DNA from 2 places in the Terrisporobacter hibernicus genome. Region 2 is predicted to be linked to the other one. Evidence: predicted binding sites of a transcription regulator. Region 2 holds the regulator's gene; the other holds the start of a gene.
What was found. Region 2 encodes HrcA, which represses chaperone genes, less so after heat shock. Its sites were predicted from a motif close to TTAGCACTCNNNNNNNNNGAGTGCTAA; they were not measured.
Positions count from the first base shown of each region.

Region 1: a site for HrcA is predicted at 7,039-7,065, ahead of JW646_RS10275 (co-chaperone GroES). Genes of this name have one in related genera too.

Region 1 is NZ_CP081135.1:2,050,821-2,063,488, reverse strand. It holds gene JW646_RS10300 (BMP family lipoprotein) at 1-350, opposite strand, end outside; gene guaA (glutamine-hydrolyzing GMP synthase) at 513-2,045, opposite strand; gene guaB (IMP dehydrogenase) at 2,045-3,511, opposite strand; purine riboswitch at 3,675-3,776, opposite strand; gene larB (nickel pincer cofactor biosynthesis protein LarB) at 4,080-4,823, opposite strand; gene groL (chaperonin GroEL) at 5,053-6,678, opposite strand; gene JW646_RS10275 (co-chaperone GroES) at 6,698-6,982, opposite strand; gene JW646_RS10270 (ABC transporter ATP-binding protein) at 7,227-7,961, opposite strand; gene JW646_RS10265 (ABC transporter permease) at 7,961-8,743, opposite strand; gene JW646_RS10260 (LicD family protein) at 9,516-11,399, opposite strand; gene JW646_RS10255 (NAD-dependent epimerase/dehydratase family protein) at 11,402-12,508, opposite strand; gene JW646_RS10250 (IspD/TarI family cytidylyltransferase) at 12,498-12,668, opposite strand, start outside.
Region 2 is NZ_CP081135.1:2,687,852-2,700,519, forward strand. It holds gene gpr (GPR endopeptidase) at 1-90, shown strand, start outside; gene spoIIP (stage II sporulation protein P) at 106-1,077, shown strand; gene JW646_RS13085 (hypothetical protein) at 1,092-1,286, shown strand; gene lepA (translation elongation factor 4) at 1,470-3,272, shown strand; gene pgsB (poly-gamma-glutamate synthase PgsB) at 4,018-5,292, shown strand; gene pgsC (poly-gamma-glutamate biosynthesis protein PgsC) at 5,310-5,759, shown strand; gene JW646_RS13105 (CapA family protein) at 5,770-7,107, shown strand; gene JW646_RS13110 (gamma-glutamyltransferase) at 7,230-8,849, shown strand; gene hemW (radical SAM family heme chaperone HemW) at 8,995-10,125, shown strand; gene hrcA (heat-inducible transcriptional repressor HrcA) at 10,241-11,272, shown strand; gene grpE (nucleotide exchange factor GrpE) at 11,290-11,886, shown strand; gene dnaK (molecular chaperone DnaK) at 11,944-12,668, shown strand, end outside.

The DNA.
Region 1 (12,668 bases), 640 kb from region 2:
TAATTCTCTGCCTGAGTTTTAATATCCTCTACCATAGTGTTACCAACACCTATAATTAAATCCATTCCATCGTCAGCTAAAGCTTCTATATTTCCAATATACTCGGAAGCTTGTTTTGATTCTATTACTTTTACTTCTACTCCTAATTCTTTCTGCGCTTTTTGTAATCCTTCCCATGCACTTTGGTTAAAAGACTCGTCATTTATACCACCTACATCGGCAACCATTCCTACTTTTATAGCTTTAGTATCCTTTGTTTCTGTGTTGTTTTTTTTACCTGTGCACCCTACTACACTCATTGAACCTATTATCACTGCTGAAGTTAATGCCACAATTTTTTTATAATTCATATTATTCCTCCTGTCATTTTAATAATTCTGTATGTATCTATGTTTTATAAAGTTTCGGCATTCATAATATTATTATTTCAATAATTTCATAAATTAATTACAAAAACCAAAAAAATAAAAAAATGACAAACAACAATAAGTTATTTGTCATTTCTATTTACATTATTCCCACTCAATTGTTCCTGGTGGTTTCGAAGTTATATCATAAACTACTCTGTTTGCTCCATCAACTTCATTTACTATTCTATTTGATATCTTTTCTAAAACATCATATGGCATTTTATACCAGTCAGAAGTCATTCCATCAGAAGATGTTACTGCTCTTAAACCTACTAAGTAAGCATAAGTTCTTTCATCTCCCATAACTCCTACAGTTTTTACATCTGGTAATGTAGCAAATGCTTGCCATATTTCTTTGTATAAACCTGCTTTTTTAAGCTCTTCCATATATATAGCATCAGCTTCTCTTAAGATGTCACATCTTTCTTTTGTAACTTCGCCGATAACTCTTATTCCAAGTCCTGGCCCTGGGAATGGATGTCTGAATATTAATCCTTCTTCTATTCCAAGTTCTAAACCTATTTTTCTAACTTCATCTTTGAATAATTCTCTTAATGGTTCTACTATTTGGAATTCTATATCTTCAGGTATTCCACCAACATTGTGATGAGATTTTATTGTAGCAGCTTCTCCATGTCCACTTTCTACAACGTCTGGATATATAGTTCCTTGTGCTAAGAAATCCATCTTCCCAAGTTTATTTGATTCTTCTTCAAATACTCTTATGAACTCTTCACCTATTATTTTTCTCTTAGATTCTGGTTCTGTTACACCTTTTAATTTACCTAAGAATCTATCTTCACAGTTAACTCTTATTAAGTTCATATCAAACTTATCTCTGAATATTCTTTCTACATCATCACCTTCATTTTTTCTAAGTAATCCATGGTCAACGAATACACAAGTTAAGTTATCTCCTATAGCCTTATGAACAAGTACTGCCGCAACTGATGAATCAACTCCACCACTTAAAGCACATAATACTTTTTTATCACCTATTGTTTCTTTTAACTCTTTTATTTTATCATTTATAAATGAATCTGTAGTCCAGTCACCACTTACTTCACAAACATTGTATAAGAAGTTTTTAAGTATTTTATCTCCTTCTAAACAATGTTCAACCTCTGGATGGAACTGTACTCCATAAAGATTTTTTTCTTTGTTTTCTACTGCTGCAACAGGACAATCCGTTGTATAAGCTATTACTTCAAATCCTTCTGCTATAGTATCAACTAAATCTGTATGACTCATCCAAACTGTATTAGTTGACATTCCTTCAAATAATTTTGATTCTTTGTATGTTATAGCTGTTTTCCCATACTCTTTTTCAGATGTATTACCTTTTCTAACAACACCACCTAAAACATGTGACATTATTTGATGTCCGTAACATATGCCAAGTATCGGAACTCCTATTTCAAATATTTCTTTTGATATTGTTGGAGAATCTGCTAAGTATGCACTATTAGGTCCTCCTGTAAATATTATCCCCTTTGGATTTTTAGCTTTTATAGTTTCTATATCTGTAGTATATGGTATTATCTCGCAATATACGTTATTTTCTCTTACTCTTCTTGCTATTAACTGATTATATTGACCTCCAAAGTCAACAACTAATACTAATTCATGTTTCATTACATCACATCTCCTTGTGTACTATAGTTTGGTGATTCTTTTGTTATTGTTATATCGTGTGGATGACTTTCTTTTAGAGAAGCTGCTGTTATTTTTACAAATTGAGCTGTTTCTTGTAAGTCTTTTATTGTAGGTGCTCCGCAGTAACCCATTCCCGATCTTAAACCACCTATCATCTGATAAGCTATCTCTTCCGCTTTTCCTTTATAAGGAACCATTCCTTCTACACCTTCTGGAACTAATTTTTTAGCACCATCTTGGAAATATCTATCTTTTGATCCATCTTCCATAGCCGCTATAGAACCCATTCCTCTATATGCTTTGTATGATCTTCCTCTGTAAAGAACTGTTTCTCCTGGACTCTCATCAGTTCCTGCAAATAAAGATCCCATCATACAAACATTTGCTCCCGCAGCTAAAGCTTTAACTACATCACCAGAGTATTTAATACCACCGTCCGCTATTACTGGTACTCCATATTTTTTAGCAATTTCTGCACAGTCCATAACTGCTGTTACTTGTGGAACCCCTATACCAGCAACTACTCTTGTAGTACATATAGATCCTGGTCCCATACCTATTTTCACACAGTCAGCTCCAGCTTTTATTAAGTCTTCACAACCTTGAGCTGTAGCAACATTTCCTGCTATTACTTGTAAATCTGGATATACTGATTTTATTTTTTGTACAGCTTCTATAACACCTTTTGAGTGTCCATGTGCACTATCTAAAACTATAGCATCTACTTTTGCTTCATATAACGCTTTTACTCTATCTAATACATCTCCTGTTATACCAACTGCTGCACCACATAAAAGTCTCCCCTTTTTATCTTTTGCAGAGTTTGGATATTGGATTTTCTTTTCTATATCTTTTATTGTTATTAAACCTTTTAAATGATTCTCTTCGTCTACTATTGGTAATTTTTCGATTTTATGTTGTTTAAGAATTTGTTCAGCTTCTTCTAAAGTAACCCCTTCTCTAGCTGTTACTAGATTATCTTTAGTCATAGCATCTTCTATTTTTTTAGACATATCTTTTTCAAACTTAATATCTCTGTTTGTTATTATTCCAATAAGTTTTTTATCTTCATCTATTATTGGAACCCCTGATATTCTAAATTTTCCCATTATATTGTCAGCATCTTGAATTGTATGGTCTTTTGTTAAGTAAAATGGATCCACAATTACTCCACTTTCGCTTCTCTTTACTCTATCTACTTCTGAAGCTTGCTCTGCAATAGACATATTTTTATGAATTATACCCATACCACCTTGTCTTGCCATAGATATCGCCATTTTTGACTCTGTAACAGTATCCATACCAGCACTCATTAAAGGTATATTTAATTGTATTGTCTTAGTTAAGTATGTTTGTGTATTTATCTCTTTTGGTAATATTTCAGATCTTTGAGGTATTAATAAAACATCATCAAAAGTTAATCCTTCTTTTATTATTGTAGCCATACTAGTCTCCTTTCAATTTAACCCACTTTATATTTGAACATTTAATTTTTTATAAAAAAAAACCTGTATAGTTTCCATCTTTTACTGAAAAAGTGAAATCACTATACAGGTTTGAATATATGACTTAAAACTGCCTATTATTAAGCAGCTAATATATTCAAATATATATAATAATTTCACTCATAGTCAAGATTTTTACGGTTTCTCGGTAGAAACTCTCAGACCATATTTCTGAGTATATACGAGTGATTTTATTTTAAAAATTTTCGTTATTCGCCTTATGTTTGAATAATAATTTACCAAAATAATTCGCTTGTGTCAACAAATTTTTACGATTTTCTTCATTAGCTATTATATTTGTTACCATATAAGCTTATTTAATTAATATATTGGAATTAATTACTATAATTATTTACATAAGAAATTATATTTTTACTTTATTTAATTTACTATTATAAAATAGTTACTTAATTTTCATATTAATAAAAGCTTATTTTATATTAGAATCTTTTATATAAAATTTATTTTCCCATATAGATTTTACATATTTAAATAATAATAATAATTCTTATTTTAATTTGTTAATAGTAGATGCCAAATACCCCGCTCCAAATCCATTATCTATATTTACTACAGATATGCCTGAAGCACAACTATTTAACATAGCTAAAAGTGGAGCTAGTCCATCAAAGTTTGCTCCATATCCCACTGATGTAGGCACCGCTATAACCGGTACATCTACTAGACCTCCTACTACACTAGGAAGAGCACCTTCCATACCCGCTACTGCCACAATTACTCTAGCATTTTCAATCATATGCCTATTAGATAATAATCTATGAATGCCAGCTACTCCTACGTCATATAATCTTTCCACTTTATTTCCACAGAATACAGCTGTATAGTATGCTTCATCTGCCACAGGAATGTCAGATGTGCCTCCTGTAACAATTAAAATAGTTCCCTTACCTTGATCTTTTATTTCTTCATTTTTAATTCTTAATATTTTTGATAATTCATCATATTCTGCATTAGGATATAGTTTAATAATTTTATCATAAGTAGTCTTTTCACATCTTGTTCCAAGAATATTACTACCTTTTTCGTTCATTCTTTCTATAATTCCTAAAATATGATCATCACTTTTCCCCTTACAATATATTACTTCTGGATATCCATTTCTTATACTTCTATGATGGTCAATATGAGCATATCCTATATCTTCAAAAGGCAAATCTTTTAATTTCCCTAAAGCATCTTCTATTTCTATGTTGCTATTTTTAACATCATTTAATAATTTTTTTAAGTCCATAATTCCCCTCTTCTGCTCTTATTTTATTTATATATAATTATACCTTAATATTTTATTTAAAACACGACTATTTATGAATTAAGACTTTTTAATTCTATAACTTACCAACAATATAACTCAAACTATGAATTTTCTTAAATGTAAAAAACAGTTATATTATCTTTTCTAAAAGGTATATTTGTAATCAAAAAGAGAGAACTCTACGAGTTCCCCCTTTGTTTAAATTTTATTACATCATTCCTGGCATTCCTGCTCCCATAGGTGCAGCTTTATCCTCTTTTTCCGGAATATCTGCTACAGCAGCTTCTGTTGTTAAGAACACTCCTGCTATAGATGCTGCGTTTTGAAGAGCACTTCTAGTAACCTTAGTTGGATCAACTATACCAGATTCTATCATATTTACATATTTTTCATTTAATGCATCAAATCCTATTTCAGGATCTTCTGCTATAACATTTTGAACTATTACTGCACCTTCAAGACCTGCATTTATAGCTATTTGTCTTAATGGTTCCTCTAATGATTTTCTTACTATTTTAGCTCCTAGTTGTTCTTCTCCTTCAAGAGTTTCAATTAATTTATCTAAAACAGGTATTGTACTAACTAATGCCGTACCACCACCAGCAACTATACCTTCTTCAACAGCAGCTCTAGTTGCATTTAAAGCATCTTCTATTCTTAATTTCTTCTCTTTCATCTCTACTTCTGTAGCTGCACCAACTTTAACTACTGCAACTCCACCAGATAACTTAGCTAATCTTTCTAATAATTTTTCTTTATCAAAATCAGAAGTTGTAACTTCTACTAAATGTTTTATTTGATTAACTCTATTTTGTATATCTTCTTTTGTTCCATGACCACCAACTATAGTAGTGCTATCTTTTACTACTTTAACTGAAGAAGCTCTTCCTAATAAATCTAAATCCGCTTCTTTTAAATCATATCCAACTTCTTCTGATATTACAACACCACCAGTAAGAATAGCTATATCTTGAAGCATTTCTTTTCTTCTATCGCCAAATCCTGGAGCTTTAACTGCAACAATTTCACAAACTCCTCTTAATTTATTAAGAACTAGTGTAGATAATGCTTCACCTTCTACATCTTCTGCTATTATTAATAATCTCTTACCTTGTTCAACTATTTTATTTAAGATAGGAAGTAATTCTTGTATGTTAGATATCTTCTTGTCAGTTATTAATATATAAGGATCATTTAAAACTGCTTCCATTTTGTCTACATCTGTAACCATGTATGCAGAAACGAATCCCCTGTCAAATTGCATACCTTCAACAGTTTCTAGTTCTGTATTCATAGTCTTAGATTCCTCTACAGTTATAACGCCTTCTTTTCCTACTACCTTCATAGCCTGAGCTATTAATTCACCTATTTCATCATCTCCTGAAGACACTGCACCAACTTGAGCTATTTCCTCTTGAGTTTCTATTGTTCTTGATTGTTTCTTTAGTTCTTCAACTGAAACTTCTACTGCTTTTTGTATACCTTTTCTAAGTATTATTGGATTGGTTCCAGCAGTAACATTTTTTAAACCTTCTCTTATTATTGCTTGTGCTAAAACTGTAGCAGTAGTTGTACCATCTCCTGCCACATCATTAGTCTTAGTTGCAACTTGCTTAACAAGCTGTGCACCCATATTTTCAAATCTATCTTCTAATTCTATTTCTTTTGCTATAGTAACACCATCATTTGTTATTAGAGGTACTCCAAACATTTTGTCCAATATAACATTTCTTCCCTTTGGTCCAAGAGTCACCTTAACTGTATCAGCTAATTTGTTTACACCAGTTTCTAATGCTTTTCTTGTATCTTGCGCAAATCTAATATCCTTTGCCATCTTCATACCCTCCTAATTTTTACTCAATAACAGCTAATATATCGCTTTGTCTTAAAATTATGTATTCTTCTGAGTCTATTTTGACTTCATTGCCTGCATATTTTGAGTATATTACTTTATCTCCAACTTCAACTTCCATTTTGACTTCGTTTCCATCTACAAAGCCTCCTGGCCCAACTTCAATAACTTGTGCCATTTGTGGTTGTTCTTTTGCTGAACCTGGTAAAATAATACCACTTGCAGTTTTTTCTTCTGCTTCAACTTTTTTGATTACTACTCTGTCTGCTAAAGGTCTTATTTTCATAATTTATCCCTCCTAAAATAGAATTATATTATTAAATTTAGTTATTATTATTATTTTTATCACTCTATATCTTAGAGTGCTAACAAGATAATAATAAACCATTTTCATAAAATTTTCAACTTATTTTTGAACCTTTATTTCTATATAAATATTTATCATTAAACTTTGTTTTTATACCATATTATTTTATATTTTATGATATAAAAAAAGTTTACACCTTTCATATTAGAAAGGGTAAACTTAGTTACTTCATAAATTCTGTATACTGATCAAGAACTTCTTTAGGTTCTCCCATCATTTTGATCACACCATCGTGCATCCACATTACAGTATCACAAAGCTCATTTAAAGTAGATATGTTATGAGAAACTATAACTACCGTTCTTTTTCTATCAGAAATAAGACTCTTCATTTTTGCATAACTTTTCTTTTTAAATTTTTGATCTCCTACACTTAAGACTTCATCAATAAGCATTATGTCTGTTTCTAATATGGCCGTAATAGAAAATGCTAGTTTTGAAAACATACCACTAGAATATGTTTTTACAGGCATATCTATAAATTGTCCAAGTTCTGCAAACTCTATTATATCATCCATTTTACTTTTTATTTCTTCTTCAGAAAATCCAAGTAGCATCCCAGATAACATAATATTTTCTCTTCCTGATAAACTTTTATTAAATCCAACACCTATGGATAATAGTGATACTGATTTATTATGTAAATTAATTGTTCCTTCATCTGGAGAAAATATTCCAGCTAATGCTTTTAGCATAGTAGATTTACCACTTCCATTTTTACCTATTATTCCCAATATATGACCTTCCTCAACTTTAAAAGACACATCATTTACTGCTTTAAATTTCTTCACATCTACTTTTTTTAGTTTTAATAAATTTCTTTTTATTGAGTAAGCTTTTAAACTTTTATATGTAATACTTAAATCATTCACTTCTATGGCTATTGATTTTTCTGACATTATATCACCTTCACATAACTATTTTCGTTTTTGTAAATTGTTTTTACTCCTATTAAGGATATTATTATTCCTATAATCATCCAAAGTAGCAATAATTTCCTTGATGGAGTTTCTCCATATAACAAGCATTTTCTTAATGAGGATAGTATAAATGCTATTGGATTACATTTTAATAATATATCTGAATAGGGAGAATCAATTCGAGATTCTATTGAATAGAAAATCCCAGTCATATAAAATACTGCTCTTAATACAATGTTTACTACATTAGACAAATCTTCTACAAATACACCAAAATGTAATAATATAGTCATAAAAGCAAAATTAATTATTAAAAGAGTCATCATTATGGGTATAAAGTACAATACATTTGGTGTTATTTCAACCTTACTTATAATCATCATAATAATTACAATTCCCAGTGAAATACACATTTTGAACCCATTTACACACATTTTTGAAAGTATAAGTATAAATTTAGGTATATATACTTTAGAGACTATCGCCTTATTTTTCTTAACCATTGTAATGCTTTGTTTCATATTTCTATTAAAGAAATCCCAGGCTGTTATACCAACAAATATAAACACTAAAAAATGTTCTTCTTTAGAATTAAATACAACGCCAAATATAAAAGCATAAATCATCATAAAACACAAAGGTTCCAACACCCACCAAACCCAGTTTAGATATGAATTTGATACTTCTGCTTTAAGTTCTGATTTAGCTGAATAAATAGTATAATTATAATATTTTTTAACATCATTAATAAACCTACCCATATTTTTTCTCTCCTCTAATAAATATATCTTTCTCTAAATTCCTTTTTGATAATTCTTTAAATCATTATAAATTCTTTTACAACTATTATGATCACTAAATTTAAATAAATCATTAGCTCTTTTTATATAGCGATTCCATTTTACAATTTTATTTCATATATATAAATAATTCATCAAATAAGCAACTATTATTATAACATATTTTCCCAAAATCTACCTTATTATATGAAAATCCACTTTCTTCATAGCATCATAATAACTCTGGATTTCGATAATAAAATATAGAGTTTTTCATCTATGCAAAATTCAACTAGTACTTGATAGTTTCTTTCATTTAAACCCTACTCCGTAGGTATTTTCTTATAATTAACTTTTGTTGCAAGTATTGTTCATCTATTCTCTTTTTTCATATTTTTCAATTTGGAAAATTAATTTATTACACATTTTAAATCACTCTGTATACTTAGACACCGAGTAATAAAGCTTTGTTTACTCCTTTTTTACAACAGTAATAAATATGAACTTTTCCATGATATAGTTATTAAAATTTGTTTTTGTTATTTGTTAATAATCTATTATATATAGGTAGACTAGTTAGTTTTAGCATAAATTTGTACCTCTACTTCTTATTCCTTTTTTATCTAAATAATTAAATAAAAAGATAAATCCAGCCAATTAATTATCTACTGCTTAGATTTATCTTTTTATTTAAGATTCTATCATTTATCCTCATCTGAATATATAGAAATATTTTATACTTGTAATGTATTTATTAATCTACATTTTCATTAATAAGTTTAAAGTTTGTATATTCACCTAAATCCATAAGCACTATGCTGTGACTTGTTCTTCTTTGGCTAACAGGAATCATTTGCATATAATCTCCATATAAATATGTAAGATATTCATCATAGTGTTTTGGTACAGGTAGTTTATATCCTTCAAAATCCACATAAATAACTTCATCTAACCATTCTTTTGGGAATACTCCTCTTCTTAGATTTCTTCCCATTCCATCATATAGGTACTCTGCTTTTTTACTATTTTTGAATAAGGTTATAATATTATCTTGTAAATGCTCTAAGAATTTATATGAACATTTATTCTTCATAAAATTTCCTATTTTACACAACACAGGATGTTTCCCACCTGTTTTCATTTTTTTATTAGCCCATTTATTGAATACCATTGATCTTGTGATTAAAGTAGCATATATATGCAAGTTCTGAATAAATTTATTATTTGATGTATTATCTTGCGATAGTATATCTATAAAAATACCATTATGCATTTTCATAAATTTACCTGTATGTCTAGTTGCAAATAGTGTATTATCCATTCTTATCTTTGTAAATACATGATGGTTTAATTCTTCAGTTCTAGGATTTTGAACAAATAAATTTGAAGGCAATTCATCTTGGGCCACTTTAAGAAATTTATCATAATCTTCTCTTAACATCATTACATCTGCATCATCATCCCATGGTATGAATCCTTTATGTCTAATTGCTCCTAATAATGTACCTCCTGCTAAGAAGTACTTTATATCATGTTTCTCACAAATCCTGTCAATTTCTAATATGTATGCTAATAAAATTTCGTGTACAGTTTTTAGCTTACCATGGTATGTATTATCAAATATAAAAGTTTCATCCCTATTGTAAATACTCTTTACCATAAGAATCAAACCATCTTCCAAGCATACTTTTGGACACCATTTATAATGTCTTATTTTCAGACTATTAATACTAAAATCATATTGTTCAAAATCTTTATTATTTTTATTAATAATGTTTATATCAGCTTTAACTAAGTTGTTATTTACTAATAATGTTAATATTTCTGTACTAGATACTGTAGATTGCAATCCATCAATATTATAAATTTTATTAGTAGGACATTTTTTTAATGCATAAAAAATAGCTGTTAAAATGTCACTAATATATATAAATGAAAACTGTCTATCATCCAAATTGACATATTCTTTCTCATTTGCATCTTTTATGAACTCGTTTAAAAAGCTACCATTAAAATTGACACATGCACCATAAGCCATAGCTGTTCGTATTATAGTATAATTAAAGTTATTTTCTTTACTATAACATATGCATAATGATTCTAAGCTCTGAAGAATCATTTGTTCAAAATTATTAATATCATCAAATTTTTCGTATTCAGATGCTATCATATTATTAGGTATTTTTCCATTAACACGATAATCAGACATAAAAATTAATCGTTCAAAAGAAATTTTGCTAATTTGCTCAAATATATTTGTATAATTATCTATAACATACATATATTCACTAGCATTTGATTTTATTTCTTTATTGCATAGCCCAGTTAAAATTACGTATTCACATTCATCTATATCATTTAATTTTTTCACAAAAAAATCTTCTCTATTTATAAGTTCACTTCTATAAATATTATTATCAATATTACCTATTGGTACTAAAGTAACTTTAATATTTAAGTCTTTTTGATCATTTAAATTTAAAAAGGAATATACAACCGAACGCGTAAATGTATCATTTCCATCCCCAACTAATACAATCTCTTTATCACACAATTGACCAAAAGGGTATTTTTTAACCCTCGTTGGAGCTTGAGCATAATCTAATTCAAACTCATTTAAAAACTCTCTTAATAACATCCCTATTTCCCTTCCATTAATAACACGTCTTTATTTTGTTCTTCAATAGTATTTATTGATCTTATAACACCTTCTTTTAAATTAACTTTAGGTATCCAACCAATACTCATTAACCTGTTATTATTTAATATTTCAGGAGTTGCTGAAAAATAAGACTGCATAGGTTCAATTTCATCACTTTTATTAGCAAAACTTAAAGATAGCTTTCTTTCTGGAAAAACATTTACTGACATTTTAGCAAAATCACGTATTGTTATATTATTTTCTTCAGATGATATATTATATGGTCTTATATTTTCACCCTTTAATAAGATGGTCAATAAAGCTGATACCGTATCTGTAACATAACAAAAAGATCTCATTGTAGCCCCATTACTTTTTAATAGTATATTTTGTCTTCTTACAACATTAGCAAAAAACTGAGCCCATACACGATCATCATCTAATTTACTTGCACCATAAATATAGCTTGGTCTTGCTATTTTAATATCTAACCCATACTCCTTATTGTATGTAGCGCATAAAGTTTCTGCTGCTCTTTTACCTTGTGCATAACAATTTTTATATGAAGTATGATCTATATACCCTATATTATCTTCTTTTAAGGTTTTTGATCCATCATGGACACTTCCATAAACTTTCAAACTTGATATGAATAATACTTTGCAATCATTATTTTTTCTTGCAAATTCTAAAACATTCATAGTTCCTATAAGATTTGCATTTATTGTTTCAACTGGTTTATTTTCAAAGTGCCATGCACTTGCATTGCTTGCCGCATGTACAATATAATTTACTTCTTCATTTATGACAAACTTATTACAAACATCTTGTATTACTAATTTAAAATCATCTCTGTCTAGTAACTTTCCATATTTAGCCGATGCATTCTTTTCATTACGTACCATTCCAACTACTTTTATATTTTGATTATGTAAATCATTTCTTAAAAGTAATGATAATGTTAAATAATATCCTATAAATCCACCTGCTCCAGTAATTAATATAGTATTATTATTAAAACTTTCCCACGGAATTTTTGCTTGTGTGATTTCATAAGCATCATTGTATACAAATTCATTAACATTCGACTTTATTTTATAATCCAAATTTCAATTCCTCCTTAGCAAAACTTTTATAGTGATCGTAATAATAACTAGATCTTAAAGTATATAAATCTTCTGGTGTGGTAACCTTAATATTTTGACGTTCTCCTATGAATAAGTGTACCTTTTCACCTAGTTCTATTAATAATTCACTTGATGATGT
Region 2 (12,668 bases):
CCTAAGGACATAGATGAAACTATAGAAAATCTATCAATAATAATTAGTGAAGGACTAAATAGGTCTCTTCATCCAGGAAGAACTTCGTAATAAGGAGGAATTTTAATGATTAAAAATAAAATAAAAGCTATAAAAATTGGATTTTTAATAGTTTGTATTTTGCCTACTATTTCTCAAGCGTTAGATAAAGAAGATATATTAAAATATTTGGTGAAGTCATCTTATCCTGAAGTAAAAGTGATAGACAAAGAAGATAAGGATAATAAAGATTCTGATGATAACTCGAAATCTACAGATAATATAAAAAGCAATACAAATAGTAAAGATGACAAAGAATATGTTAATGTTTATGTTGGCGAGGAAAATAAGCCAGAATCAAAAGAGGAAAAAAAATCTAAAGAAACTAGTAATGTTATTGATTCAAGTTACACTAATGATATAAGAGTAACAAAGGACAAGCCACAAATGCTTATCTATCATACTCATAGTAGTGAAACTTACTCCGATTCACCAAAGAATAACTATCACTCAACAGATATAGAGCATTCGGTTATGTCTGTAGGAAGTATTTTATCTACATCGTTATCAGAAAAGGGATGGGGTGTAGTTCATACTACTAAGTATAATGACTTATCTTATAATGATGCTTATGCATCTAGTGCCAAGACAATGAAGTCTATACTATCTAAGTATAATTCTATTAAGGTAAGTATAGATTTACATAGAGACGGGCAAAGTGTAAGTACTGCGCAGGCTAAAAAATCAGTACATGATAAGTATACAACTAAAATAAATGGAGAAACTGTTGCGAAGTTTTTCTTAGTAGTTGGTCAGAGAAATCAAAATGTGGGAGAATTAAAGAGACAGGCACAAGAGATTACAGCTTTAGCTGAAAAAAAATATCCAGGATTAGTCTGTCCAGTAGTTACAAAACAATATGGTAGATTTAATCAGTATATGGCAGATAATGGATTATTAATAGAAATAGGTAATAATGCAACAAGTACAAAAGAAGCTCAAGCTACATGTAAATATCTGGCAGAAATACTTGATGAGTATTATTCAAATATGAAATAATTGGTGTATAAATTATGAGTCGTTTAGAAAAATCTAAAAAAGAAAAATGTTCTAAAAAAAAATATAAAACAATTTGTAGATTTGTATTTATGTTTATGATGCTAGCAATTGCTACGGCGAGCGTACTACTAGTAGATTATAGAATTAATGAAGTATTAGATAATGATAGTAAAAATAATATTATAAAGTATATAATGAATATATTTTAAACTATAATATTTAATCTCTATATAATATTAAAGAATACAAATTTCAAAAACAAACCAAAATAATAGAAAAAATAAGACTTAAAAAACAAGTCTTATTTTTTTGTTATATACTACTTATTTACATAAAAGCAGATATATTATAAAATAAAGTCTATGATAAGAACTTATTAAGGAGGAATAACGGTGGACAAACAAAATAGAACTAGAAATTTCAGTATAATTGCTCATATAGATCATGGTAAGTCTACCTTAGCTGATAGATTAATACAGTATACAGGTTTAGTAAGTGATAGAGAAATGAAAAGTCAGTTATTGGATAACATGGACTTAGAAAGAGAAAGAGGAATCACTATCAAACTGCAAAATGTAAGGTTAATATATAAGGCTAAGGATGGAAATGAATATTATTTAAATCTTATAGATACTCCAGGTCACGTGGACTTTAACTATGAAGTATCAAGAAGTTTAGCAGCATGTGAGGGGGCGTTACTTGTAGTAGATGCCGCTCAAGGTGTGGAAGCTCAAACTTTAGCTAATGTATATTTAGCTCTAGATCAAGATCTAGAAATATTACCAGTAATAAATAAAATAGATCTACCAAGTGCTAGACCAGATGAGGTTAAAGAAGAAATTGAAGATATAATAGGTCTTGACGCAAGTGAGGCACCATTAATATCAGCAAAAAGTGGTTTAAATATACAAGATGTATTAGAAGATATAGTTGCAAACGTACCAGCTCCTACTGGAGATATAAATAAACCATTAAAAGCTTTAATATTTGATTCATACTATGATGCTTATAAGGGTGTTGTAGCCTATGTTAGAGTATTTGAAGGTGAAGTTAAAAAAGGTATGACTATAGAAATGATGAATACTAAGAAGAAATTCGAAGTAACAGAAGTTGGAGTTATGGCTCCAGGGGCAACGGAACTAGACAGTTTATCAGCTGGTGATGTTGGATATATAGCAGCAAGTATAAAGGATATAAGAAGTTGTCACGTAGGTGACACTATTACTGATGCTAACAATAAAACACAAGAAGCTTTAGAAGGATATAAAAAAGCAACTCCAATGGTTTATTGTGGTATTTATCCAGGTGAAGGCGAAAAATACGAAAATGTAAGAGATTGCTTAGAAAAATTACAAGTAAATGATGCTGCTCTTGAGTTTGAGCCAGAAACTTCTGCGGCTTTAGGATTTGGTTTTAGATGTGGATTCTTAGGATTACTACATCTTGAAATAATACAGGAAAGATTAGAAAGAGAATTTAATCTGAATTTAGTTACAACAGCTCCTTCAGTTATATATAGAGTTACTAAAAATGATGAAGAAGTTGTTATGGTACAAAACCCTGCAAACCTGCCAGAGGTTTCAGAAATAAGGATGATAGAAGAGCCAATAGTAAAAGCTGATATCATAGCACCGAAAGATTTTGTTGGAATAGTTATGGAGCTATGTCAAGAAAGACGTGGAACAATGTTACACATGGAATATATAGATGAGAAAAGAGTTATGCTTCATTATGATTTACCTCTAAATGAAGTTGTATATGATTTCTTTGATGCATTAAAATCTAGAACTAGAGGTTATGGATCTTTAGATTATGAAATGAAGGGATATGTTCCTTCTCAACTTGTCAAGTTAGATATATTAATAAATAAAGAACAAGTTGATGCACTTAGTTTTATAGTTCACGAAAGTAAAGCATACTCTAGAGGTAAGGCAATGTGTGAAAAACTTAAAAATGAAATACCAAGACATCAATTTGCTGTTCCTATACAAGCAGCTGTTGGAAATAAAATAGTAGCTAGAGAAACAATCAGTGCTCTTAGAAAAGACGTACTTGCTAAATGTTACGGTGGAGATATATCTCGTAAGAAGAAACTTCTTGAAAAACAAAAAGAAGGTAAGAAGCGTATGAGACAAATTGGTAGTGTAGAAGTGCCACAAAAAGCATTTATGTCAGTTCTTAAGTTAGACGAATAATCGAAAGTTATTTAACGATAAAGTAACATTATAACAGTTGTATTATTTATAAAGCATTACTATTTTTAATATAAAAGATATAATTTATTGAGAGTAAGTTGTAATTTAAGAAAATTATAACATATTGAATATATTCTTTGTGTTATGAAGTAATTTATTATATAATGGGTACTTGATAGTAAACATTATATAATAAATTATTGATTTATTGCTTTAAATGTAGTATTTAAATGAAAATTTTCATGACATACTAATAATTTTAGCAAAATTTTTAAATACATCTTAATTTTTTTTGCTTTTTATTGTAATATATTGTAATATATTGTGGAAAAAATGTTCTATTGACCTAAAAGAATCATATATAGTAATATAGTGGTGATAGATAATAGATGTATATTTAAAAATGAAGATTCGTTAAATTGTGAGTAAAAAAAGCTTACTAGATGAGCTAAATAATAAAATATTATAATTTTATTATTTAAAAACAAGAAGAGGAGATGAGTCGCTAAATATAAAAGATAAGGAAGGTATTTTTCCTGCTTTTACAAAAATAAAGAATATAAAATTTAAAAATGTTAAATTTATTTGCTAGAGTGTACCATAGTAATATGAAGACTGGGCAATATTAAGCTGTTGAGGAACTTAGAAGAGAATAGTGGAACTACTGAGTTGTTTTTATGGGGCTAATAAAGATATTTCAAAAAAATGATAAAAAATCAAAGTTACAGTAGTTATGGAGGAGAGTATGTTTGATAAGATAACATTATTACAATTGTTGGTGATTGTAGCTTATATGGCAATATTACTTTACTTAGGAATTAAGGAAAAGAAAAAGAATGAAGAAAATTTAAAGGAAATACCCCTTAGAATTAATGTAAATGGTATACGTGGGAAGTCAACTGCGACTAGATTAATAACAGGTGTTTTGAGTAACGCAGATTATAAAGTTGTGGGTAAAACTACAGGAACTTCTCCAAGAATGATATATTGGAACAAAAAAGATGAAGACGTTATTAAGCGTAATCTTTTAGGAGCGAATATTAAAGAGCAAATTCAAGTTATAGATAAAGCAAGAGAAGTTGGTGCAGAAGCTTTAGTATGTGAGTGTATGGCCGTGAGACCTGAATATCAATCAGTGTATCAAAATGATATTTTTAAATCAAATATTACAGTTATAGTTAATGTTTTGGAAGACCACTTAGATGTTATGGGACCAACAACAGATGAAATTGCTTTAGCATTTTCTTCAACTATACCATACAATGGATATTTAGTAGTTGACAATGGACCTTATGTAAAATATTTTGAAGAAATCTGTAAACAAAGAAAAACAAAACTTGTTGTTGCAGATAACTCAAAAATACCAGAAGGACTTGTTAAAAAGTTTAAATATACAATATTTGAAGATAATATATCTTTAGCATTAGCTGTGGCAGAAATACTAGATATAGATGCAGAAACAGCTTTTGAAGGTATGTTAAATGCACATCCAGATCCAGGAGCAGCTACTATTAACCCTATAGAATGTGGGGATAATGTAAGTAATTTTGTAAATGGTTTTGCAGCTAATGAGCCTGAATCAACACTTGCAATATGGGATAGAATAAAGGATACTATACCGAATACAGAAAATCCAATAGTTCTTTTTAATGGAAGAGAAGATAGAATAGATAGAACTAATCAGTTTGTTGATGACTGTTTCCCTTATTTAAAAAATACCACTTTAATAGGTATAGGAGAGGGAATAGAATGTATACAAAATGCAATTGAAGATGGAAGATTAAGTAATATAAAAGAGTATATAGATTTATCAGATTATGAAGTTGATGAAGTAATTGATGAATTACATGGAATGATGCATAATAGAGTTATTTATGGTATCGGAAATATACATGGACAAGCTGAAATATTATTACAAAAGATGTGTAATATATATATTCATACAGATGAGCATGAAGAAGTAAATAACAATATAAGTATCAGAGCGTATATAAAGAAATATAGAAGTAGTAATTTTTAGGAGGAGACAGGACACATATGTTTATTACAGATTTTTATATGGCATTAATAATAGGAGTAGCAAGTACTTTGTTATTCACTGAAAAGACGGGAATTACGCCAGGGGGATTAATAGCAGCCAGTTATTTGGCTTTAGTATTTGATTCGCCTATAACATTAGCATTAATATTTTTAGTTTCGTTTATAACATATTGGCTTGTTAATTTTGTTTTACCTAAGTTTGTAATCTTGTATGGGAAAAGAAAATTTACAGCTACATTAATTATAGCGATTGTGTTAAAGTTAGTATTTGAATTCGCATATCCATTAACACCATTCCCTACTTTTGAATTTAGAGGGATAGGAGTAATAGTACCAGCGTTATTGGCAAATTCTTACTCAAGACAAGGAATAAAACTTACAGTAATATCTACACTTTTAATGACTGGATTTGTATTTGCATTAATGCAAATTTTATATTTAGTGTAAGGAGAAGTTTATGAAAAATAAATTAACATTTAAAGATCGATTACAAATAAAAATTAAAAATCAACCTAAAATTACAAGCAAAAAAACATTAATAATAATATTTTTACTTGCAAGTATAGTTTTTGGATCAACTTTTGTATACGCAAATAGTAATAATGAAAAACTTAAACTTAACTATTCGGATAATAAGTTAGCTCAATTTACCTTTGTTGGAGACATGATGCTGGGAAGATCAGTTAAAATTAAAAGTGAATTAGATAATTATGAAAGTGTGTTTAAAGATGTATCATATTTATGGAAAGATTCACAATATGTTTCAGGAAATGTAGAAAGTGCTTTACTTGATAATCCAGATGATTTTCAGAAAAGTGACAAAGAAATTCATTTATATGCAGAAACAAAAGTTTCAAATCTTTTAAAGAAAAATGGATTTACAATGGCTAATTTAGCTAACAATCACTTAGGTGATTTTGGCAGGGATGGGGTAACAAGTACTATCAATGCTGTTAAATCTGCAGGACTAAAATATGTTGGTGCTGGAAAGAATAGAGATGATGCTGCTACTTACGATATTCAAGAAGTCAATGGTATAAAAGTTGCAACTTTAGGTATAAGTGATATAGTACCAAAAGACTTCAGTGCGAGCAGAACAGAAGCAGGTATATTATCAACTATGTATCCTGGTTATAATAAACTAGTGTATGAAGCATCTCAAAAAGCCGACTTAGTAGTAGTTAATCTACACTGGGGCGTTGAGTATGGTGTTGGTCAGAGTGAGGCACAAGAAAAAATTGCAAAGTCATTAATTGATGCTGGAGCAGATGTGATTATAGGATCACATCCTCACGTATTACAACCTATACAAACATATAAAGACGGAATTATATTCTACAGTATGGGTAACTTTGTATTTGATCAAGGTTGGACTAGAACAAAAGATAGTATGGTGTTAAACTACTATATTAACGAAAAAGGTGAGGGTACTTTTGAAGTAGTTCCAGTAAGGATAGTAAATGGATATCCTGTACCAACTACTAATAAGTTTTATCAAAAAAGAATATTTGCAACTCTAATTAAAGACTTGGATAAGTCTAAGTATGAGGTGACAGGAGATACATTAACATTAAAAAATATTATTAAAACAGATATTACTAAAAAAGAAAATGTAGAACAAACGCAAGATGGTATTTTGCAGCAACAAACACAACAAAATAATTTAGAACAAACACAACAAACGCAACAAAATAATTTAGAACAAACACAACAAACGCAACAAAATAATTTAGAACAAACACAACAAACACAACAAAATAATTTAGAACAAACACAACAAAATACTTTACAATAATCTCAATAAGAACTACTATATATATACCATTTAAACATAAATACATTACGGATATTAGCAATATCGATCATAAGTAAATTTAAGTTAACGGGGAAAAAATCATATGAAAAAGGAAGTTATGTATGAGTAAGAAGTATAGTAAAAATAAAAAGATGAAAACGAAAAAGAAAAGAATGAAAACTTTAAAAGTATTAGCTATATTTATATTAATAATATCTATAGTTGGTGGTTTCTATATTAAAAAGAATGTGTTAAACAATAATAGTTTATCTAAAATTAACTCTAAATATTCTTATAGTATAAGTACATCTAATGAATTGGCTACACAAGTGGGAGAAGAAATTCTAGCAAAAGGCGGAAATGCAGTGGATGCTGCAGTTGCAGTTTCTTATGCTTTAGGAGTTGTAGAACCCTATGGATCTGGAATTGGAGGAGGCGGAGGCATGCTTATATACAATCCATCTGCTGACGAATATAAATTCTATGATTATAAAGATATAGCGCCTTTATCTCAGAGTACTAAAAAAAGTAATGTTGGAGTACCTGGATTTGTAGCTGGTATGGAAAAAGTATTTAAAGATTACGGAAGTATGGAATTTAAAGACTTAATTCAACCATCAATAAATCTAGCTAAAAATGGCTTTAAAGTTGATGAAGAGTTAGAGAAAGTTATAAATGTATATTCAGCAACACTTATGAACAATAGTGCATATGTGAGTAATGGACAATTAATAAAAAAAGGTGAGAATCTAGTTCAACAAGACTTAGCAGAAACATTGGAATATATTAAGTCTAATGGTGCTAAAGGTTTTTATGAAGATGTTATAGCTACTAATATATCTAAAAAATCAGTTTTAACTGTTGATGATATGAAGAGCTATAAAGTAGATGTTGTAGAACCTATTTCTGGTAATTTTAATGGATACAATGTAGTTTCTGCACCAGCACCTTTCTCAGGGGCAACTTTAATTCAAACTATGGAAATAATTGAACAACTTGGTAAAGATAAAGATTTAAAAGATGCTAATAATTATTTAGATGCTCTTAATACAGCTACTGACTTATCAACATATGAAAGAGTTAAAAAAATTGGTGACCCTGATTTTGCAAATATTGATTATAAAACAATGACTTCAGAAGAAAATATAAAAGCACTGATTAATATGGGAAATGTAAAATATCAAGATGATGAAGAATCTGAAAGTACAACACATTTTTCTATCGTAGATAAAAATGGTATGGTGGTTTCATCTACTAATACACTAGGTCATTTCTATGGATCAGAAACATTAGTGGATGGATTCTATCTAAATGGAACAATGAGCAACTTTGGTAAGAGTGGTATTAATAAATATGCACCAGGAAAAAAACCTAGAACATTTACGTCACCTACTATAGTAAAGAAAGGTGATGACTTTACGTTGGCTATTGGAACTCCTGGAGGAAATAGAATAGTTAAGGTTTTAGCGCCTATTTTAGTTGATAAGTTATATTTTGAAAAAGATTTACAAGAATCAATAAATAAAAATAGGGTTACTTTCTATTCAAAAGGAACAATATTAGCAGAAGATAATGAAAACAATGAATCTATCATAGATATTAGCACTACTAAATATCCTGTAATTAAATCTAAAGATAAATTATATTTTGGAGCTGTTCAAGCTGCAGGAATAGAAAATGGTAAATATATTGGAGCTTCTGATATAAGAAGACCAGGAAAAGTATCTATAAGTAATAAATAAATTTAAATGTATATATCCTAGATGATAGAGGTTAGAATCTGTCATGTAGGATATTTTTGTGTACATAAATAGAAAATATAAAATAATGAAATATATGAGTGGGTAATAATATAGTAACTAGAAAAATTATTTAAGGAGAAAATATATGTTAGGTTTATACATACATATTCCTTTTTGTATATCAAAGTGTAAATATTGTGATTTTAATTCCTATAAATTAAATTTGGATGAAAAAAGAAAATATTTAAATGCATTACAAAAAGAAATGAAATTTTATAAAGAAGAAGTAAGAGGCAAAGAAATTGATACCATATTTATTGGAGGTGGAACACCTAGTATATTAAATCAAGATGAGATTAAGTTCTTATTTGATAATATAAAAAATAATTTTAATATAAAAAATAATGCAGAAATAACCATGGAATGTAATCCTGGTACATTAACTTTAAATAAATTAAAAATAATGAAAGAATGTGGCGTTAATAGATTAAGTATTGGTCTGCAAGCAGTACAAAATAACCATCTAGAATACATAGGAAGAATACATACATATGAAGAATTTGAAGAAAATTACTACCAAGCTAAAAAAGTTGGATTTGAAAATATAAATATTGATCTTATGTATGCTCTTCCAAATCAAAGCAAAAAAGATTGGATAGAGTCTTTAGAAAAAATTGTGAAACTAAACCCTACTCATATTTCTGCATATTCTCTAATACTAGAAGAAGATACAGAGCTATTTAAGATGTATAAGAGAAAAGAATTTGATCTATTAGATGAAGAAACAGATATTGAAATGTACCAATATACTATAAATTATTTAAAATCACATGGATATAATCAATATGAAATATCTAATTATGCAAAAGAAGAATTTGAATGTAAGCATAATATTTTATATTGGAAGTGTGAAAATTACATTGGATTAGGTGCATCAGCATCAGGATATTTAAATGATACAAGATATAATAATTTGTGTGAACTAAAAAAATATGAAAATGAAATAAATACTGGTAAAAAACCTATAGAATGGGAAGAAAAATTAAGTATTAAAGATAAGGTAGAGGAAAGTATATTTTTAGGTTTAAGAATGAATGAAGGTATAAAATTTATAGATTTTTATGAAAAATATAATATTGATTTTAAAGAAGTATATGAAAAAGAAATTAATAAGTTAAATAAAATGAAATTAATTGAAATTAGTGATGAAGGGATGATATTAACTCAAAAAGGTAGAGAAATATCTAACAGTGTTTTTGTAGAATTTATAAAATAAGAAAACAAATTATTTGAAACCTATTGACAATAAAAAAATAACATGGTATATAATATATATAATCTTTTTAGCACTCGGATTTGGTGAGTGCTAACAGCGAAGGAGGTATTTGAAAATGGAATTAAATGAAAGAAAAATGAATATCCTCAAAGCAATAGTTAAAGATTATATAGAAACAGCTGAAGCTGTAGGGTCTAGAACAATATCAAAAAAATATAACCTTGGAGTTAGTGCAGCAACTATTAGAAATGAAATGGCCGATTTAGAAGAACTAGGATACTTAGTTCAACCTTATACATCTGCAGGAAGAATTCCTACAGAAAAGGGCTATAAGCTATATGTAAATTCTCTTATGAATACTATAGAACTTAGTGATAGTGATAAAGAGGTGATTGAAAGATGTGTAGATGGTAACATGAATCATATTCAAGACTTAATACATGAAACATCAAAAATGTTATCTCAACTTACTAACTATACTACAGTTGCAATGACAAAACATTTGGCTACTTTAAGTGAAATTAAACATATTCAATTGGTTAGAATGCATGAAGGTGAGATTTTATTAATAGTAGTTACAGAAAAAGGCGATATAAAAAAATCCAGCTTAAGTGCTAAAATTGATTTAGATCAAGCTAAGTTGAATTTAATTTCTGATAATTTAACTAGAAAGCTTTCTGGCAAAACTATAACAGAAATAGATGATAGATTAATAGCATATATAAAATATGAAATTGGCGAATATTCATCTATAATAGACCAATTACTTAATATGTTAAATACAAATCCTACTGAGGAAGAGCTTTCGATGACTTTAAATGGAGCTACTAATATTTTCAATTATCCAGAATTTAATGACATGCTAAAGGCCAGGTCTTTTTTAGATATGTTAGGAACGAAAGAAACAATTGCTAAAATAGTTAAGTCAAAGGGTATATTAAAGGATAATGCCACAATTATTATTGGTAGCGATAATGATTGTGAACAAGCTCAAGAATGTAGCGTTGTAACAGCAACCTATAAAGTAGATAAAGATTTGATTGGGCGTATAAGTTTCATAGGACCAACAAGAATGGATTATTCTAGAATATATTCTATAATAAATTATATGAATATATTATTAAATAATAAATCAAATAAATTTTAAGCTGAGGGGTGTGAATCTTGGAAAATAACATGAATCAGGATGAAAAAATACAAGAAAATTGCACTTCTAATGAAGAGGAAGTAAGGCAAACATCTGAAGAAAATGTAGAAGAAGCTACGTGTGAAGAGAATTTAACAGATATAAACTCTAAGTTAGAAGAAAAAAGAATAAATGACACAATAGAAGAACTTGAAAAACAAGTAGAAGAAAAAGAGGACAAATATCTAAGACTTCAAGCTGAGTACTCTAATTATATGAGAAGAACTCAAGAAGAAAAGCAAACTATAGGTATATTTGCCAATGAAAAAATAATTACAGAGTTAATACCTGTTATTGACAGCATGGAAAGAGCTATGGATGCTTGTGCAGATAAAGAAAATGATATGTACAAAGGTATTGAACTTGTACATAAACAGTTAATAGACTGTTTAGAAAAGTTTGAGGTTGAAGAAATCAGTGCACTAAATGAAGATTTTGACCCAAATTTACATTTAGCTGTAATGCAAGAAAGCATAGAAGGAGTAGAACCAAATAAAGTGGTAATGGTACTACAAAAAGGTTATAAGTTAAACACGAAAGTAATAAGACCTACAATGGTTAAAGTTTCTTGTTAATTAAAATAACAAATTATTAAAATTTAAATAGATGAAGAATTAAGGAGGATATGAATTATGTCAAAAGTAATAGGAATAGATTTAGGAACAACAAACTCATGTGTTGCTGTTTTAGAAAATGGAGAACCACAAATAATAGCAAATAATGAAGGTATGAGAACTACTCCATCTGTAGTTGCTTTCACAAAAGACGGAGAAAGAATAGTAGGGGAGCCTGCAAAAAGACAAGCAGTAACAAATGCTGATAACACAGTAATATCTATAAAAACTCATATGGGTACAGATTACAAAGTTAACATAGAAGGAAAATCATATACACCACAAGAAATATCAGCTATAACACTTCAAAAATTAAAAGCTGATGCTGAAAGTTACTTAGGTCAACCAGTTAAAGAAGCTGTTATAACAGTTCCAGCTTACTTTACAGATGCTCAAAGACAAGCAACTAAAGATGCTGGTAGAATAGCAGGATTAGAAGTTAAGAGAATAATAAACGAGCCAACTGCAGCAGCTCTTGCATACGGTATGGACAAATTAGATCAAGATAAGAAAATATTAGTATTTGACTTAGGTGGAGGTACTTTTGACGTATCTATACTTGAAATAGGTGATGGTACTTTTGAAGTTTTAGCTACTGCTGGTAACAACAGATTAGGTGGAGATGACTTTGATAAAGTTGTAATAGATTATTTAGCTGAAGAATTCAAAAAAGTTGAAGGTGTTGACTTAAGACAAGACGGTATGGCTCTTCAAAGATTAAAAGAAGCTGCTGAAAAAGCTAA